4 regions of the Pseudomonas sp. P116 genome follow, and region 4 is predicted to be linked to each of the others. Evidence: predicted binding sites of a transcription regulator. Region 4 holds the regulator's gene; each other region holds the start of a gene.
The links. The regulator sigma-54, encoded in region 4, starts transcription at its own class of promoters, with help from an activator protein. The targets are predictions, from matches to a motif close to ANTGGCATNNANNTTGCTNT.
Positions count from the first base shown of each region.

Region 1: the regulator sigma-54 is predicted to act here: its motif matches at 2,325-2,344, upstream of ICA15_RS02845 (circularly permuted type 2 ATP-grasp protein).
Region 2: the regulator sigma-54 is predicted to act here: its motif matches at 1,592-1,611, upstream of glnA (glutamate--ammonia ligase).
Region 3: the regulator sigma-54 is predicted to act here: its motif matches at 1,810-1,829, upstream of flgB (flagellar basal body rod protein FlgB).

Region 1 is NZ_JACVHB010000001.1:561,182-566,069, forward strand. Features, by position in the region: gene ICA15_RS02840 (alpha-E domain-containing protein) at 1-870, opposite strand, end outside; gene ICA15_RS02845 (circularly permuted type 2 ATP-grasp protein) at 883-2,292, opposite strand; gene ICA15_RS02850 (ribonuclease E inhibitor RraB) at 2,832-3,179, opposite strand; gene ICA15_RS02855 (hypothetical protein) at 3,390-3,623, opposite strand; gene speE (polyamine aminopropyltransferase) at 3,828-4,703, opposite strand.
Region 2 is NZ_JACVHB010000005.1:408,487-413,374, reverse strand. Features, by position in the region: gene glnA (glutamate--ammonia ligase) at 92-1,498, opposite strand; gene thiI (tRNA uracil 4-sulfurtransferase ThiI) at 1,826-3,280, shown strand; gene typA (translational GTPase TypA) at 3,420-4,888, shown strand, end outside.
Region 3 is NZ_JACVHB010000004.1:209,778-214,665, forward strand. Features, by position in the region: gene ICA15_RS15285 (chemotaxis protein CheV) at 1-628, shown strand, start outside; gene cheR (protein-glutamate O-methyltransferase CheR) at 675-1,502, shown strand; gene flgB (flagellar basal body rod protein FlgB) at 1,870-2,280, shown strand; gene flgC (flagellar basal body rod protein FlgC) at 2,284-2,727, shown strand; gene flgD (flagellar hook assembly protein FlgD) at 2,743-3,468, shown strand; gene flgE (flagellar hook protein FlgE) at 3,499-4,833, shown strand.
Region 4 is NZ_JACVHB010000006.1:200,353-205,240, reverse strand. Features, by position in the region: gene lptC (LPS export ABC transporter periplasmic protein LptC) at 1-209, shown strand, start outside; gene lptA (lipopolysaccharide transport periplasmic protein LptA) at 196-741, shown strand; gene lptB (LPS export ABC transporter ATP-binding protein) at 741-1,466, shown strand; gene ICA15_RS21040 (RNA polymerase factor sigma-54) at 1,654-3,147, shown strand; gene hpf (ribosome hibernation-promoting factor, HPF/YfiA family) at 3,221-3,529, shown strand; gene ptsN (PTS IIA-like nitrogen regulatory protein PtsN) at 3,541-4,005, shown strand; gene rapZ (RNase adapter RapZ) at 4,008-4,865, shown strand; gene ICA15_RS21020 (HPr family phosphocarrier protein) at 4,881-4,888, shown strand, end outside.

The DNA.
Region 1 (4,888 bases), on a different contig from region 4:
CAGGCCTTCCTCGAGAATTTCGTTGATGCCGGTGTAGCGCAGACGCGCGTCCATTTCTGCCGCCAGGCGCTGGGCCGGACGCCCGTTGGCACCCGGCAATTGCGCGAGAATCTGGTCGATCTCCTCGGTACAGGCACGCAGCGAACGCGGAACATCAGCTCGCAACAGCAGCAGCTCGGCGACATGCCGGGCACCCGGGGCGTCACGATAGATTTCGGTGTAAGCCTCGAATGACGACAACGCTCGCAGCAACGCACTCCACTGGTAATACGCGTGGGCAGTGCCGTCGCTGACGGCTTCGGCCTGATCGCCGGCCATTTCGTAGCGCGCATCGAGCAGCCGCAACGTGTTGTCCGCGCGCTCGATAAAGGTGCCCAGACGAATAAAACGAAACGCATCGTTACGCATGATCGTGCCGTAGGACGCACCGCGAAACAGGTGCGAACGCTCCTTGATCCACTCGCAGAAACGGCTCATGCCGTAGCGGCTGAGACCCTGCTCGGCGATCCCGCGAATCTCCAGCCACGTGGCGTTGATGTTTTCCCACATGTCAGCGGTGATGCGCCCACGCACCGCATGAGCACTGGCCCGCGCCGCGCCGAGGCAGCTGTAGATGCTCGCCGGATTGGCCGCATCAAGGGCGAAGAAGTGCAGCAGACGTTCGGCATGCAGCGCGCCGTGACGCTCCAGATAATCGTCAAGCGTGCCGGTGATCAGCAACGGCATCGCCAGCTCGTGCAAGCCGTCGCCGCGACCGTCCTGCGGCATCAGCGACAGCGAGTAACTGATGTCGAGCATCCGTGCGAGGTTTTCCGCCCGCTCCAGGTAACGCGACATCCAATACAGATCCGAGGCAGTTCTACTTAACATGGCAAGCTTCCTTCAATCCTCGACCACCCAGGTGTCCTTGGTTCCGCCGCCCTGGGAGGAATTCACCACCAGAGAGCCTTCACGCAGCGCGACACGGGTCAAACCACCGGGTACGACCCGGGTTTCGCGCCCCGACAAGACAAACGGGCGCAAGTCGATATGGCGTGGCGCAATGCCGTTTTCGACAAAGGTCGGGCAGGTCGACAGTGACAGCGTCGGTTGTGCGATATACGCGTGAGGTTTGGCTTTGATCCGCTCGCGAAAGGCATCAATTTCCGCCTTCGTCGACGCCGGCCCCACCAACATCCCGTAACCGCCGGAGCCCTGGGTTTCCTTGACCACCAGATCTGGAAGATTGGCCAGCACGTGGGAGAGTTCAGACGGGTTGCGGCATTGCCAGGTCGGCACGTTTTTCAGGATCGGTTCTTCATCGAGATAGAAGCGGATCATGTCGGTGACAAACGGATAGACCGATTTGTCATCCGCCACGCCGGTACCGATCGCGTTGGCCAGCACTACATTGCCGGAGCGGTATGACGACAGCAGCCCCGGCACGCCGAGCATCGAATCCGGATTGAACGCCAGCGGATCAAGAAACGCATCGTCGAGGCGGCGGTAGATCACGTCCACGGCTTTCGGGCCGTCGGTGGTGCGCATGAAGACCTTGTCGTCACGCACGAACAGGTCCGCGCCTTCCACCAGTTCAACACCCATCTCCCGCGCCAGAAACGCATGCTCGAAGAACGCGCTGTTGAAGCGGCCGGGCGTCAATACCACCACGCTTGGATTATCGATCGGGCTGGAGCTTTTCAGGGTGTCGAGCAACAGGTTCGGATAATGGTCGATCGGCGCAATGCGCTGGGCGGCGAACAATTCCGGGAACAGGCGCATCATCATTTTGCGGTCTTCGAGCATGTAGCTCACGCCGCTCGGAGTGCGCAGGTTGTCTTCGAGCACGTAATAGGTGCCGTCGCCATCACGGACCAGATCGACGCCAGAAATATGCGAGTAGATATCGCGGTGCAGATCCAGACCCTGCATCGCCAACTGATACTGCTCGTTGGCCAGCACCTGTTCGGCGGGAATGATCCCGGCCTTGATGATGCGTTGCTCGTGATAGAGGTCGGCGAGGAACATGTTCAACGCCTTGACCCGCTGGATGCAGCCGCGCTCGACGATCCGCCATTCACTGGCGGGAATGCTGCGCGGAATGGTGTCGAAAGGAATCAGGCGCTCTGTGCCCTGCTCGTCCCCATAGAGCGTGAAAGTAATCCCGGCGCGATGGAACAGCAGATCGGCCTCGCGTCGACGTTGCGCCAGCAGCTCATCAGGCGTATCGGCCAGCCAACGGGCAAATTCCCGGTAATGCGGGCGAACCTGGCCGCCGGCATCGTACATCTCATCAAAATAGGTGCGGATCATGCCGTACTCCTTGTCACCCGGACCTACAGGCCTTCGCAAGGCCCGTGCCATCGGCATAAACGCTTTGATATCAATTGGTTGGATATTCACGTCGCAGGCACCGCACCATTCCTGTGCGGCAAATGCCCCCACCTGATCGCCCCCGCTTCATTGCGACGCACTGCATCGCCTATCACCAGCATAGTCAGAGTTGATTTCACTGCTTGCGGCTGGCTGCGGATAATCCGCGCATTCGCTGAAAAAACTTCTACGCAGAATTCTTCAGCCCCACTGATCCGCACTGCCAACGCAGCCCGCAAAGCCTTGACCCTGACCGGTTTCCTCTCCTTATCGGTCTTCCCTTTTAGCCACCCTCTGCGGTGGCTTTTTTTTGCCTGCTTGAAACGTTTTGAAAGCAAAAGCAAAAGATCGCAGCCTTCGGCAGCCCCTATAGGTGATTGGGGTAGGCGCTGCCGAAGGTTGCGATCTTTTGATTTTCAGAAACGAAAACGGCCGACCTAAAGGTCAGCCGTTGCTGAACAGTTATTTATTTCAAGAGATCAGTTCAGACGGTAGCGACTGCGCACCTCCTGCTTCACGCCCCAGCCCTCGATGATGCCGCCCAACGGCTCGACCACGGCAGAAAAGCCCTGCTCGAAATCGCCAATATCGTCATAGGTTGCGTACATCACTTTGCTTAATTCCAGAGACCACGCGCCGTCGTCGCGCGCGCTGACCTGGGCATTGATGGATTCACCGCGAAATTTTCCTGCTGCCCTGCGCGCCCGCTCCTCGTCCGGGAAAATCGCGTAGAACTCGATGGGATGGAATCGGGAAAAATCGAAACCGCCTTCTTTCATGCGGCGCAGAACATTGCTGCTGATGTCTTCTTGATAGGCTGTGCTCATGAATCGTCCCCCTCGGATAGATGGATAGACTTTCCGTATTCCCGCCCCGGGCCTTACTGGCCAAAGTACTACTGCAACGTGGTTGCTGCGGGAAACAAGCATGTAGCTGACAAGACCAGACCTTAGCGATCCATTCGCTGATCTCGCTTGCAGAGTAGCCCCAAGATAGAGCCGCTGCCAAGGCCTGGTGCTTCAAGTGACAGGAAGTATTCAGATTGGAGTGATGCTGCGGATTTCGATGGCGTTCTGGGTTTTCAGGTTTTTCACGCCGGCATCGGCGGTGCGCCCTTCCAGATCGTTCAGATCCAGTTCGGCAGCAACGGGCAGGAGCCGCGCCTTGATCAGTCGAGCGGCTTCGTCATCGCTTGGGCATTCCGCACGCTCGAACACCTCATCGACAACTTCACCATGATCGTCCACGAAAGTGACTTTCCACTTTTGCATCGGTGCCTCCTCGATCAAACCCGCAAATGGGCTTACCTCTATCTCGACTTTTGGCGGGATTGATCGTTCAAAAGGAATGCAGCGCGCGAGGATGAAAATAAAAAATTTACTGTCGGAGCTGCCGCAGGCTGCGATCTTTTGACTTTCAGAAACAAGATCAAAAGATCGCAGCCTGCGGCAGCTCCTACAGGCGCACCATGATGTTTAGTCGTTGCTTGGCTTGTTGATCGCCTGCAATACGTACTGCGGCATTGCAAACGCGCCGATGTGGATTTCCGGGTTGTAGTAGCGGGTGACGATGCTGCTGCCGATGAAACGCTGTTGCAGGGTTTCACGGCTCAGCTTGCGGTATGCCGGGTTGGTCGAGCCCCAGGCGAAGGTCATCGAACCGCCGATGTAGGTCGGCACCGCCGCTTGATAGAAATGCCAGTCCGGGAACAGGCTGCGCAGGCGACCGGCGGTGGTTTTGACTTCATCGATCTGCATGAACGGCGTGCCGTTCTGGGTCACGAGGATGCCGCCTTCGTTCAGGCAGCGATGGCAGGCCTGATAGAAGTTTTCCGAGAACAGCACTTCGCCCGGGCCGATAGGATCGGTGGAGTCGGAAATGATCACGTCGAATTTCTCGGTGGTCGTGGCGACGAAGCGCATCCCGTCATCAATCACCAGATTCAGCCGTGGATCGTCGTAGGCGCCCTTGGAATGCTCCGGCAGAAACTCTTTACACATCTCGACCACGGTGCCATCGATCTCGACCATGGTGATGTGCTCGACGCCCGCATGCTTGGTCACTTCCCGCAGCATGCCACCGTCACCACCACCGATGATCAGCACGCGCTTGGCGGCGCCATGGGCGAGGATCGGTACGTGGGTGAGCATTTCGTGGTAGATGAATTCATCGGCTTCGGTGGTCTGGATCACGCCGTCCAGTGCCATCACCCGGCCCATGCGCGGGTTCTGGAAGATCACCAGGTGCTGGTGTTCGGTGCGCACTTCATGCAGCAGTTTTTCCATGCGAAAACGCTGGCCGTAACCTTCGTAGAGGGTTTCCAGGTACTCGCTGGTTTTGGTGACGGTCATGGTCAAGTGCTCCGATGAATGCACGGGCGTTGCTCGTGGAGACGATTGCCCGGGAAAGGCGCGCATTCTACGTTGCCGAAGATGACAGGTCGAACCTCACTTCATCGGCTGAACACAAGCACCTGTAGGAGCTGCCGAACGCTGCGATCTTTTGATCCTGATTTTAAAAAACAACATCAAAAGAT
Region 2 (4,888 bases), on a different contig from region 4:
GGCGGCGGATTATCCATGGATGAGCGCGCACAAAAAAGGCCTCCCGAAGGAGGCCTCTTTTTGTCACGCCGCGTAGCGCGGCGCTACCGGATCAGCAGCTGTAGTACAGCTCATATTCCAGTGGGTGTACGAAGGTGCGGACCTTGATTTCTTCTTCGGATTTCAGCGCGATGTACGCGTCGATGAAGTCGTCGGAGAACACGCCGCCCTTGGTCAGGAACGCACGGCCCTTGTCCAGCTCTTCCAGGGCTTCTTTCAGGCTGCCGCAAACTTGTGGGATCTCTTTCGCCTCTTCAGGCGGCAGGTCGTACAGGTTTTTGTCGGCAGCATCGCCTGGGTGGATCTTGTTCTGGATACCGTCCAGGCCGGCCATCAGCAGTGCTGCGAAAGCCAGGTACGGGTTGGCAGCCGGGTCCGGGAAACGTGCTTCGATACGACGGCCTTTAGGGCTGTTGACGTAAGGAATACGGATCGAGGCGGAACGGTTGCGAGCCGAGTAGGCCAGCATTACCGGCGCTTCGAAGCCTGGCACCAGACGCTTGTAGGAGTTGGTGGCCGGGTTGGTGAAGCCGTTCAGTGCCTTACCGTGCTTGATGATACCGCCGATGAAGTACAGAGCGGTTTCGGACAGGCCGGCATAGCCTTCGCCAGCGAAGGTGTTCTTGCCATCTTTGGAGATGGACATGTGTACGTGCATACCCGAACCGTTGTCGCCGTACAGCGGCTTCGGCATGAAGGTAGCGGTGCGGCCGTAAGCGTCGGCAACGTTGTGTACAACGTATTTCAGAGTCTGAACTTCGTCAGCTTTCTTCACCAGGGTGTTGAACTTGACACCGATTTCGTTCTGACCGGCAGTCGCCACTTCGTGGTGGTGAACTTCAACGGTCTGGCCCATTTCTTCCAGTGCGTTGCACATGGCAGTACGGATTTCGTGGTCGTGGTCGAACGGCGGAACCGGGAAGTAGCCGCCTTTGACGCCTGGACGGTGACCCTTGTTGCCGCCTTCGATGTCCTGGTCGGACATCCACGAACCTTGTTCGGAGTAGATCTTGAACATCGAGCCGGAGATGTCCGACTTGAATTTCACTTCGTCGAAGATGAAGAATTCTGGCTCTGGGCCGGCGAAGACGGTGTCACCGATACCGGTGGTCTTCAGGTATTCCTCGGCGCGGTGAGCAATGGCGCGCGGGTCGCGATCGTAACCTTGCATGGTCGACGGTTCGATGATGTCGCACACCAGGATCAGGGTGGCGTCTTCGGTGAACGGGTCGAGCACGGCAGTTTCGTCGTCCGGCAGCAGGATCATGTCGGAGGCTTCGATGCCTTTCCAGCCAGCGATGGAGGAACCGTCGAACATCTTGCCGACTTCGAAGAAGTCGTCTTCCAGCGCATCGCGAGCCGGCATGGTCACGTGGTGCTGAGTGCCTTTGGTGTCCGTGAAGCGCAGATCAATCCACTTGACGTCATGATCTTTGATGAGTTGAACCGACTTCGACATAGTGTCCTCCGGGTGAATTAGGGCGGGTAGTGGATGCCCTTAATAGTGGTGATGCCGGCGCGAATACTCTGCCAAGGCAACCTGCCTCACAAGGGAGCAAATTGCATGCCAGTGCCCCAGCATGGGTTTTTTGCCCCAAATTCACGCTTATTAAAGTGCAAAGCGCCCTGATGCAGAAATTATCGCCCTCTAATGTAGCGTCTTAATCTCAAAATGACCCGTTTTGGTGCGTGCGAAACCTTCTGCATATTAACTGGTTAAACCTTGAGCAATTTCCGCTATAATCCGCGCCCCCCTTTTTCGGCTGGCCCTGCGCGCGCTGTTTTCATGAAACTAATCGTAAAAGTCTTCCCCGAGATCACCATCAAGAGTCGACCTGTCCGGACGAAATTTATCCGCCAGTTGGCCAAAAACATCCGCGCCGTGCTCCGCGATCTGGACCCGGCTGTGGTGGTGAACGGTGTGTGGGACAACCTCGAGCTGGAAACCCGCGTTACCGACGCCAAAGCCCTGAAAGAGATGGGCGAACGCCTGATGTGCATGCCGGGCATCGCGCACTTTTTGCAGATCGACGAGTACCCGCTGGGCGACTTCGACGACATCACCGAAAAGTGCAAGGAACACTACGGCGCGGCCTTGGCCGGGAAGATTTTCTCGGTGCGCTGCAAGCGTGCGGGCAAGCACGCGTTCAGCTCGATGGACGTCGAAAAATACGTCGGCAGCAAGTTGCGTCGTGAGTGCGGCGCCGCCGGAATCGACCTGAAAAAGCCGGAAATCGAAGTCCGTATCGAAGTTCGCGACAAACGGTTGTTTGTCATTCACAGCCAGCACAACGGCATCGGCGGTTACCCGCTCGGCGCTTTGGAGCAGACGCTGGTATTGATGTCCGGCGGCTTTGACTCCACCGTTGCGGCCTACCAGATCATGCGCCGCGGCCTGATGGCGCACTTCTGCTTCTTCAATCTGGGCGGTCGTGCCCACGAATTGGGCGTGATGGAAGTCGCGCACTTCATCTGGAAGAAGTACGGCAGCTCGCAACGCGTGCTATTTGTCAGTGTGCCGTTCGAAGAAGTGTTGGGCGAAATTCTCGGCAAAGTCGATAACAGTCATATGGGCGTCGTATTGAAGCGTATGATGTTGCGCGCGTCCTCTGTCATCGCCGACCGCCTGAGCATCGATGCGCTGGTTACCGGCGAAGCGATCTCCCAGGTATCGAGCCAGACGCTGCCGAACCTGTCGGTGATCGACTGCGTGACCGACAAGCTGGTCCTGCGCCCGCTGATCGTCGCGCACAAACAGGACATCATCGACACGGCCAACGAAATCGGCACTGCCGATTTTGCCCGGCACATGCCGGAGTACTGCGGGGTCATCTCGGTCAATCCGAAGACCGCCGCCAAGCGTGGCCGCGTTGAACACGAAGAGAAAGAATTCGACATGGCGGTGCTCGAGCGTGCGCTCGCCAACGCCAAACTGGTCGCCATTGATCGAGTGATCGATGAATTGGGCCAGGATTTGCAAATTGAAGAAGTCGGCGAAGCACTGGCCGGTCAGATCGTCATCGACATCCGTCACCCGGATGCCGCTGAAGACGAACCGCTGGAGCTTGCCGGCATAGAGGTACAGACGATGCCGTTCTATGCAGTGAACGCACGTTTCAAGGAACTGGACCCTACTCGCCAGTACCTGCTGTATTGCGACAAAGGCGTGATGAGTCGCCTGCATGCCCACCATTTGCTCAGTGAGGGGCATGCCAATGTGCGCGTTTATCGACCGAGCTAAGTGCCCGGGGCTGTTTGCCTGTGGCCTGCGTCACCGGCCCCCCGACACCGCCGTCAAGCTGTAACGGCCATGCCGGACACTACTGCTAATCGCTGCCAAGACTTGTCAGCAAACCGAATCCTCTGATCGAGATACACAAGTGATCGAAAATCTACGCAACATCGCCATCATTGCCCACGTTGACCATGGTAAAACCACCCTGGTAGACAAACTCCTGCGTCAATCCGGCACTCTGGAGCGCAACGAGCTCAACGACGAGCGCGTGATGGACTCCAACGACCAGGAAAAAGAGCGCGGTATTACCATTCTGGCGAAAAACACCGCCATCAACTGGAACGGCTACCACATCAACATCGTGGACACCCCGGGCCACGCCGACTTCGGCGGCGAAGTTGAACGTGTAATGTCGATGGTTGACTCCGTTCTGCTGCTGGTTGACGCTCAAGACGGCCCTATGCCGCAAACCCGTTTCGTGACCAAGAAGGCTTTCGAAGCCGGCCTGCGTCCGATCGTGGTCATCAACAAGGTTGACCGTCCAGGCGCGCGTCCGGACTGGGTTCTGGACCAGATCTTCGACCTGTTCGACAACCTCGGTGCTACCGAAGAACAACTGGACTTCCAGGTTGTTTACGCCTCGGCCCTGAACGGCATTGCCGGTCTGGATCACACCGACATGGCTGAAGACATGACCCCGCTGTACCAAGCGGTTGTCGATCACGTTCCGGCTCCTAAAGTCGACCGTGAAGGTCCGTTCCAGATGCAAATCTCGGCACTGGACTACAACAGCTTCCTGGGTGTTATCGGCGTTGGCCGTATCGCTCGTGGTAGCGTCAAGCCGAACACTCCGGTTGTTGCTATCGGTGCCGACGGCAAGAAGCGTAACGGTCGTATCCTGAAGCTGATGGGTCACCACGGTCTGCACCGTATCGACGTTGAAGAAGCTTTCGCAGGCGACATCGTTTGCGTCAGCGGTATGGACTCGCTGTTCATCTCCGACACCCTGTGCCACCCGGACACTGTCGAGGCGATGAAGCCTCTGACCGTTGACGAGCCAACCGTTTCGATGACCTTCCAGGTAAACGACTCGCCATTCTGCGGTAAAGAAGGCAAGTTCGTGACGTCCCGTAACATCAAGGACCGTCTGGACAAAGAGCTGCTGTACAACGTTGCTCTGCGCGTTGAAGAAGGCGACACCGCTGACAAGTTCAAGGTTTCCGGCCGTGGTGAGCTGCACCTCTCGGTACTGATCGAAACCATGCGTCGCGAAGGCTTCGAACTGGCCCTGGGCCGTCCTGAAGTGATCATTCGTGAAGTAGACGGCGTCAAGCAAGAGCCGTTCGAAAACGTGACCATCGACATCCCTGAAGAAGCTCAGGGCAAAGTGATGGAAGAGATGGGCCTGCGTAAGGGCGACCTGAGCAACATGGTGCCGGATGGCAAAGGCCGTGTGCGTCTGGAATACAACATCCCTGCTCGTGGTCTGATTGGTTTCCGTAACCAGTTCCTGACCCTGACCAACGGTGCTGGCATCCTGACCTCGATCTTCGATCGCTACGACACCGTCAAGTCGGGCCACATGTCCGGCCGTCAGAACGGCGTTCTGGTTTC
Region 3 (4,888 bases), on a different contig from region 4:
GGGTTTCCTGGTCCGCTCGGTGGAGCGCATCGTCAACATGAACTGGGAAGAGATTCATCCGCCGCCCAAGGGCACGGGTCGCGATCATTATCTGACCGCTGTGACTCGGGTGGACAATCAGTTAGTCGAAATCATCGACGTCGAGAAAGTGCTGGCGGAAGTCGCACCGACGCCGGAAGCGATTTCGGTCGGCGTGGTCGATGTCGAGACCCAGACCAAAGCGTTGTCGCTGCGGGTGCTGACAGTCGATGACTCGTCGGTGGCACGCAAGCAGGTCTCGCGGTGTCTGCAGACGGTTGGCGTGGAAGTCGTGGCGTTGAACGACGGCAAGCAGGCGCTGGATTACCTGCGCAAGCTGGTCGACGAGGGCAAGAAGCCGGAAGAAGAGTTCCTGATGATGATCTCCGACATCGAGATGCCGGAGATGGACGGGTACACCCTGACGGCGGAAATCCGCAGCGACCCACGCATGCAAAAGCTTCATATCATCCTGCATACTTCGTTGTCGGGAGTGTTCAATCAGGCGATGGTCAAGAAAGTCGGTGCCGATGACTTTCTGGCCAAATTCCGTCCTGATGACCTGGCATCCCGGGTAGTCGACCGGATCAAAGCAGCAGATATCAGCTAGGGGCCTTCTGCCCCTGGCGGTCAACACGATTTAAGAGGCGGCATCATTGTCTACGGGTAATTTGGATTTCGAACAGTTCCGGGTGTTCCTGGAAAAAGCCTGTGGCATTTTGCTCGGTGAAAACAAGCAATACCTGGTCTCGAGCCGTCTCAACAAACTGATGGAAGTGCAAGGCATCAAGTCCCTGGGTGAGCTGGTTCAGCGCATCCAGACCCAGCCGCGCAGCGGTTTGCGCGAGCAGGTGGTCGATGCCATGACGACCAACGAAACCCTGTGGTTTCGTGACACCTATCCGTTTGAAGTCTTGAAGAACAAGGTGCTGCCCGAAGCCATCAAGGCCGCTCCCAACCAGCGTCTGCGGATCTGGTCGGCGGCGTGTTCCTCGGGTCAGGAACCGTACTCGCTGTCGATGTCGATCGACGAGTTCGAGCGCAGCAATCTCGGCCAGTTGAAGATGGGCGTGCAGATCGTTGCCACGGATCTGTCTGGTCTCATGTTGAACAACTGCAAGACCGGCGAGTACGACAGCCTGGCAATCGGTCGTGGCTTGTCGCCTGATCGCTTGCAACGTTACTTCGACCCGAAAGGGCCGGGTCGCTGGGCCGTCAAGGCGCCGATCAAGAACCGGGTGGAATTCCGCTCGTTCAACTTGCTCGACAGCTATGCAGCGCTGGGCAAGTTCGACATCGTGTTCTGCCGCAACGTGTTGATCTACTTCTCGGCTGAAGTGAAGAAAGACATTCTGTTGCGCATCCACAGCACGTTGAAGCCGGGCGGTTATCTGTTCCTCGGTGCTTCCGAAGCGCTGAACGGTTTGCCGGACCATTACCAGATGGTTCAGTGCAGCCCGGGGATCATTTACCAGGCGAAGTAACTGACATCGGCGTCACAAGAACGGGAGTCCTCAGGGGCTCCCGTTTTTTGTGCCGAATAATCTCCCAGGCGCCAATTCCCTGTAGGAGCTGCCGAAGGCTGCGATCTTTTGATCTTGTTTCTAAAAAACAAAGTCAAAAGATCGCAGCCTTCGGCAGCTCCTACAGATTGAGACCAGTTCCGGGGTATTCGGTAAAGGCAGGGGCAAGCGGCAGAAAAGCGGCATCTGGCGGAAAGCGGTTGCCGCTTTTCTGGCATTGCCGCATTGCCGATAGCCCGCAAGGCCCCGGTTTACGGGTGTTTCTTGCATTGGCACGCCACTTGCTAAAGCTCAGTTACGAAAAACCGGTCACCTGAAGGTTCCCGACATGAGCATCAGCTTCGATAAAGCGCTCGGCATTCACGAAAAGGCTCTGGGCTTCCGCGCCCAGCGCGCTGAAGTGCTGGCCAATAACATCACCAACGCCGATACCCCGAACTACAAGGCTCGGGATCTGGACTTCTCCAAAGTGCTGGAAGCACAGACCGAGAAAACCAAAAGCGGTGGCCACTTCGCCCTGAACATGACCAACAGCCGTCACATCGAAGCTGAAGGTTTGGGCAATGGTGACGAATCGTTGCTGTATCGCACGCCGATGCAACCGTCGATCGACCAGAACACTGTTGACGCCCAGATTGAGCAGTCCAACTACGCGGAAAACGCCGTGGGCTTCCAGGCCAGCTTCACCCTGCTCAACAGCAAATTCAAAGGGCTGGTTTCAGCCCTGCGCGGAGAGTAATCCATGTCCCTGTCCAGCGTTTTCAACATTGCCGGCAGCGGCATGAGCGCACAAACCACGCGTCTGAACACCGTGGCATCGAACATCGCCAACGCCGAAACCGTCTCGTCGAGCATCGACCAGACCTATCGCGCCCGTCACCCGGTATTCGCCACCATGTTCCAGGGCGGCCAGAGCGGCGGCAGCAACTCGCTGTTCCAGAACCAGGACGCTGCGGGTCAAGGTGTGCAGGTGCTCGGCGTGGTCGAAGACCAGAGCAACCTCGAAGCGCGCTACGAGCCGAACCATCCGGCTGCCGATGGCAAGGGCTACGTCTACTACCCGAACGTCAACGTGGTGGAAGAGATGGCTGACATGATCTCCGCGAGCCGGTCCTTCCAGACCAACGCCGAAATGATGAACACCGCCAAAACCATGATGCAGAAGGTACTGACCCTCGGTCAGTAATAAGGGGCGACTGTCATGAGCGTTACCGATACCACCAGCGGCCTCAGCATGAACGACATCCTGGCGAACTCTTCGAAGAGCACCAGTTCGACCACTGGTGGCATTGCTTCGGCCACCAACAGCGCCACCGGCGGTCAAGCCCTGGGCAAGGATGCGTTCCTGCAGCTGCTGGTCACCCAGCTGAAAAACCAGAACCCGCTCGATCCGCAGGACAACAGCGCATTCGTTGCGCAGTTGGCGCAGTTCAGCAGCCTGGAAGGCATTACCACGCTCAACAGCACCGTTAGCGGGCTGGCCGGCAACTACAACTCGTCGCAAGCGTTGCAGGCGTCGTCTCTGGTTGGCCGCAACGTGATTGTGCAGACCAATACCGCACAGCTCGACGACCCGACCAAAGGCATGACTGGTTCGGTAACCGTGCCATCGTCCATCGCGGAAGGCACCGTGACGATCACCGACAAGGACGGCAAAACGGTTCGCACCATCGACCTGGGTAGCCGCGCCGCTGGCGCCGCCAGTTTCACGTGGGATGGCAAGGACACCAGCGGCACCGTGGTGCCCGTCGGTACTTACACCTTCAAGGCCAACGCACCGATCAACGGCGCCGCGACGGACCTGGCAACTTACCTGCCGGCCACCGTCAACAGCGTGACGATCAGCCAGACCGGCGGCGAGCTGATGCTCAACCTGGCCGGCAAGGGCAGCGTCGCCCTGTCCAAAGTACAAACCATTGGTATATAGAGCCGACTAACCGGCACAAAGGAGTGGAATATGTCTTTCAATATCGGCCTTAGCGGTCTCTATGCAGCCAACAAACAACTGGACGTGACCGGCAACAACATCGCCAACGTCGCGACTGCCGGTTTCAAATCTTCCCGTGCAGAGTTTGAAGACGTCTACTCGGCGACCAAACTGGGCACCGGCAGCAAGGTCATCGGTAACGGTGTGCGCCTGGCCAACGTTTCGCAGCAGTTCACCCAGGGTGACATCAGCAACACCGGCAACGTGTTGGACATGGGCATCAACGGCTCGGGTTTCTTCACCATGAGCAATAACGGCTCGATCTCCTATACCCGTGCCGGTACATTCAAGGTCGATGACGCCGGTTTCATCACCAACACCGATTACACCTCGCGCCTGCAAGGTTACGGCGTGGATGCCAACGGCAAGGTCATCAACGGTGTGTTGACCGACCTGAAAATCGACACCTCGAACCTGGCACCGAAGTCGACTTCGGCCGTGGGATCGAGCATCAACCTGAACTCTTCGTCCCCCGTGATCGTTGATACTGGCGCCAACGCCGTCATATTCGATCCGTCCAAGGTCGAGACCTACACCAAGTCGTTCAGCACCCCGATCTATGATACGCAGGGCAACAAACACGACATGGATCAGTATGTGGTGAAGACGGGCGAAAACACCTGGAAGGTATACACGTTGGTTGACGGTCGTAACCCGGATGCAACGGGTAGCGATCCAAAAACCACTCCGCCAGTGGCATCGACCCTGACCTTTGACTCTGCAGGCAAGTTGACTCAGGTCAGCACACCAAACCCGGCAGATCCGGCCGATCCGATCATCAGCAGCGACCTGACGCTGAAAAGCTGGAGGCCGGGCACGGTGACCAACGGTGTCTTTACGCCCAACGGCGCAGCTGCCAACCCGGCTGGTGTGACCATTTCGATGGCCAAGACTACCCAGTACAACGCGGACAACTCGCGTACGATTCCGACTCAGGATGGTTACGCCACTGGCCAGATCACAAACCTGACCATCGACGGCACTGGTACTCTGTTCGCCAACTTCAGCAACAATCAGAACAAGGCCATCGGCCAGGTTGCGCTGGCCAGCTTCACCAACGAGCAGGGTCTGCAGGCTGTTGGTGGTACTAGCTGGAAAGAAACCTTTGCTTCGGGTATCCCGGGTTACGACGCTCCGGAAACCGGTACTCTGGGTTCCATTCAGTCCAACTCGCTGGAAGAGTCGAACGTTAACCTGACCAATGAGCTGGTTGATCTGATCAAGGGTCAATCGAACTATCAGGCGAACGCGAAAACGATTTCGACTCAGAGCACGATTATGCAGACCATTATTCAGATGGCTTGATTCTGGGTATTGGCTGTACAGGGAGCCCCTCTTTTTGAGGGGCTTTTTTGTGGAT
Region 4 (4,888 bases):
TCAAGCGCACCGATGAAAAGAAACGTGACACGCTGATCACTTCCACTCGCATGACAGTGTTCCCGCAGCGGGAATATGCGCAGACCGAGCAACCCGTTAGAATCGAGGGCGCTGGCGGTGTATCGACTGGCGTAGGAATGAAAGCGTACCTGAAGGAAAGCAGGATACACCTGCAATCGAACGTAAGAGGACAGTATGAGGCTCGTTAAAACCCTCCCTATTTTGCTCAGTCTGGGCGCAGCACTGGGAAGCGTGAGCGCCTGGGCTCTGCCGAACGATCAAGAGCAGCCAATCCGCATTCAGGCCGACGATGCCCAGCTGGACGACAAGAACGGCGTAGCTACCTATAAAGGTGACGTGATCATCACTCAGGGCTCGATGATCGTCAAAGGCAACACCGTGACCATCACCCGCACCTCGACCGGTGATATCGACGTTGTGACGTCGGTCGGCAACCTCGCCTACTTCGAACAACTGCAGACTGCCGGCGACACCAAGCCAGTTCAGGGCTGGGGCGTGACGATTCAGTACCACGCCGCGCAAAATCGCGTCGTCCTGATCGATAAGGCCAAGGTTGTCGATAAAGACAACAACACCACCCAGGGCGAGAAAATCGTCTACGACACCGTGAAGAAACTGGCCAGCGCCGGTCGCGCTACCGGCAGCAAAGTCACCGAATCGCGTCCGCGCATCGACATGGTGATCCAGCCGAAGAAGAAAACCGAAGAGAAAAACCAGTAATGGCAACTCTGAAAGCTCAGCACCTGGCCAAGGCCTATAAAAGCCGCCAGGTCGTGCGTGACGTCAGCCTGTCGATCGACAGCGGTCAGATCGTCGGCCTGCTCGGCCCCAACGGTGCCGGCAAGACCACGTGCTTCTACATGATCGTCGGCCTGGTTCAGGCTGATCAGGGCCGTGTGCTGATCGATGATCTGGACGTCAGCCACCAGCCAATGCACGGTCGTGCAAAGGCCGGTATCGGCTATCTGCCGCAAGAAGCGTCGATCTTCCGCAAACTGTCGGTAGCCGACAACATCATGGCCATCCTCGAGACCCGTCAGGAACTCGACAAGGCCGGTCGTCGCAAGGAGCTGGAAAGCCTGCTGCAGGAATTCCACATCAGCCACATCCGCGACAACCTCGGCATGAGCCTGTCCGGTGGTGAACGCCGCCGGGTGGAAATCGCCCGCGCGCTGGCGACTGCGCCGAAATTCATCCTGCTCGACGAACCGTTCGCCGGTGTCGATCCGATTTCGGTCGGCGACATCAAGCAAATCATCCACCATCTCAAAGCCAAGGGCATCGGTGTTCTGATCACCGACCACAACGTGCGCGAGACGCTGGATATCTGCGAAACCGCTTACATCGTCAACGACGGTCAGCTGATCGCCGAAGGTGACTCCGCTACCATCCTGGCCAACGACCTGGTCAAGGAAGTGTATCTGGGCCACGAGTTCCGCCTGTAAGCGTAAAGGTGCCCGGTGAGCCGCCCGGGCGCTGTATCGGTTCAAGCAGAATTTAATACGCTTTAATTGTTACAGCGCTCTAGGCAAACACTTCAGTTTCAGGCATATAATTTGCTTAAGTTTGGCGCTTCGGCGCCCTGTAGTGGATGGCGCATCGCGCCGGCGAATAAGGTGTTAAGCCCCTGCCATGAAACCATCGCTAGTCTTGAGAATGGGCCAGCAGCTGACGATGACACCGCAGCTGCAACAGGCTATCCGTCTGCTCCAATTGTCGACCCTGGACCTGCAACAGGAAATTCAGGAGGCTCTGGAATCCAATCCGATGCTCGAACGCCAGGAAGAAGGCGAAGACTTCGACAACACCGACCCCCTGGCTGACAACGCCGAACAGAAGCCCAACACCGATATCCAGGAACCCTCCTATCAGGAAACCGCCCCGACGGTGGATAACCTCGAGGAAGGCGACTGGAGCGAGCGCATCCCCAACGAACTACCGGTCGACACTGCCTGGGAAGACGTCTACCAGACCAGCGCCAGCAGCCTGCCGAGCAGCGATGATGACGAGTGGGACTTCACCACGCGCACTTCAGTGGGCGAAAGCCTGCAAAGCCATCTGCTTTGGCAACTGAATCTCGCACCGATGTCCGACACCGATCGACTGATCGCCGTGACCCTGATCGATTGCATCAACAATCAGGGCTACCTGGACGAAACCCTCGACGAGATTCTCGAAGCGTTTGATCCGGAACTGGACATCGAACTGGACGAGATCGAAGCTGTTCTGCACCGCATCCAGCAGTTTGAACCCGCCGGCATCGGCGCGCGCAATCTCAGCGAATGCCTGCTGCTGCAATTGCGCCAGCTATCGGCCAAGACGCCTTGGCTGGCTGAAGCGAAACGTCTGGTCAGCGATTACATCGACTTGCTCGGCAGCCGCGATTACAGCCAGTTGATGCGCCGCATGAAGCTCAAGGAGGATGAGCTGCGCCAGGTTATCGAACTGGTACAGAGCCTCAATCCACGGCCGGGCTCGCAGATCGAATCGACGGAAGCCGAATACGTCGTTCCGGACGTCATTGTGCGCAAGGACAATGAACGCTGGCTGGTCGAGCTGAATCAGGAGTCGGTACCTCGTCTGCGCGTCAACGCTCAGTACGCAGGCTTTGTGCGTCGCGCCGATACCAGCGCCGACAATACGTTCATGCGCAATCAGTTGCAGGAAGCCCGCTGGTTCATCAAGAGCCTGCAAAGCCGCAACGAAACCCTGATGAAAGTGGCCACCCAGATCGTCGAGCATCAGCGCGGCTTTCTGGAATATGGCGACGAAGCCATGAAGCCGCTGGTGTTGCATGACATCGCCGAGGCGGTTGGCATGCACGAGTCGACCATTTCCCGGGTGACCACGCAGAAATTCATGCATACCCCACGCGGTATTTATGAACTGAAATACTTTTTCTCCAGCCACGTCAGCACCTCCGAGGGCGGCGAATGCTCGTCCACGGCGATCCGCGCGATCATCAAAAAACTGGTTGCCGCGGAAAATCAGAAAAAGCCGTTGAGTGACAGCAAGATCGCTGGTTTACTGGAGGCACAAGGCATTCAGGTGGCTCGCCGCACCGTCGCCAAGTACCGCGAATCCCTCGGGATCGCGCCTTCGAGCGAACGCAAGCGGTTGATGTAAGCCACGTTACAGCGTTCCAGTGGCAGGCTTTTCGGCCTGCCGCTTTATGCACTGGCAACGAAGGAGAAGCTGTATGCAAGTCAACATCAGTGGACACCAACTGGAAGTGACCGAACCTCTGCGCGACTACATCAATGAGAAACTTCAACGATTAGAGCGCCATTTCGACAAGATCACCAACGTGCAAGTCACGATGTGCGTCGAAAAGCTTAAGCAGAAAATCGAAGCCACCTTGCATATACCCGGCAGTGAAGTGGTCGCCAACGCAGAACATACCGATATGTATGCCGCGATCGACGCCTTGACCGACAAGCTGGACAAACAACTCAAAAAGCATAAGGAAAAGACCCAGAGCCTGCTCCAGGGCGCGACCGGTCGATAACCCCCTACCCCATGATCCGACTTGAAAGTATCCTGACCCCCGGCCGTTCCCTCGTGAACGTGCCGGGCGGCAGTAAAAAGAAAGCCCTCGAACAGATTGCCAACCTGATCGCCCGTGAAGTGCCGGATCTGGAGATGCAAGATGTCTTCGAGGCTCTGATTGCCCGTGAAAAACTCGGTTCTACCGGTTTTGGCAACGGCATCGCCATTCCTCACTGTCGCCTCAAGGGTTGCCAGTCGCCGATCAGTGCCCTGATGCACCTTGAAGCCCCTATCGATTTCGACGCCATTGATGGTGCGCCGGTTGACCTGCTGTTTGTACTGCTGGTCCCCGAAGCTGCCACCGATGCGCATCTGGAGTTGCTCCGCCAGATCGCCAGCATGCTGGATCGCAAGGATGTGCGCGATAAACTGCGCAGCGCTTCAAGCAATGAAGCCTTGTACCAGGTTGTTGTGGACGAGCAGAGCGGGCAGTAATCATGCGCTTGATCATCGTCAGTGGCCGTTCCGGCTCGGGTAAAAGTACCGCGCTCAATGTTCTTGAGGACAACGGTTACTATTGCATCGACAATCTGCCGGCAGGCTTGCTGCCGGAACTGGCTGAGCGCGCGCTGATTCACACTGAACTGGCGCAACCGCTGGTGGCGGTGTCGATCGATGCGCGCAACCTGCCAAGTCATCTCTCGCGTTTTCCCGAACTGCTTGAAGAAGTGCGCAGCCGCCATATCCAGTGCGATGTGTTGTATCTGGATGCCGACGAAGAAACCCTGCTCAAGCGTTTTTCGGAAACCCGTCGACGCCACCCGCTGAGCAACGCCAATCGTTCGCTGGCCGAGGCGATCCAGGATGAAACAGCCCTGCTGGGACCCATCGCCGATCTGGCCGATCTGAAGATCAATACCACCAATCTGAACCTGTACCAGTTGCGCGACACCATCAAGCTGCGCTTGCTGAGTCAGCCGGAACCGGGCACGGCATTTCTGGTTGAGTCATTCGGCTTCAAACGCGGCATGCCGGTGGATGCGGACTTGGTGTTTGACGTGCGCTGCCTGCCTAATCCTTACTGGAAGCCAGAGCTGCGTGCGCAATCGGGGCTCGATGAGCCGGTGGCCGAATACCTGGCAGCGCAGCCCGAGGTTGAAGAAATGTTCCAAGACATTTTCAGCTACCTGCACAAATGGCTGCCCCGCTTCGCTGCGAGCAATCGCGCCTACGTTACTGTTGCCATTGGCTGCACCGGCGGGCACCACCGCTCCGTCTACCTGACCGAACGCCTGGGTCAGGCCCTGCAGAAAACTCTGAAGAACGTCCAGGTTCGCCACCGCGACCTCACCTAAAGGATTCACACCGCGATGCCTGC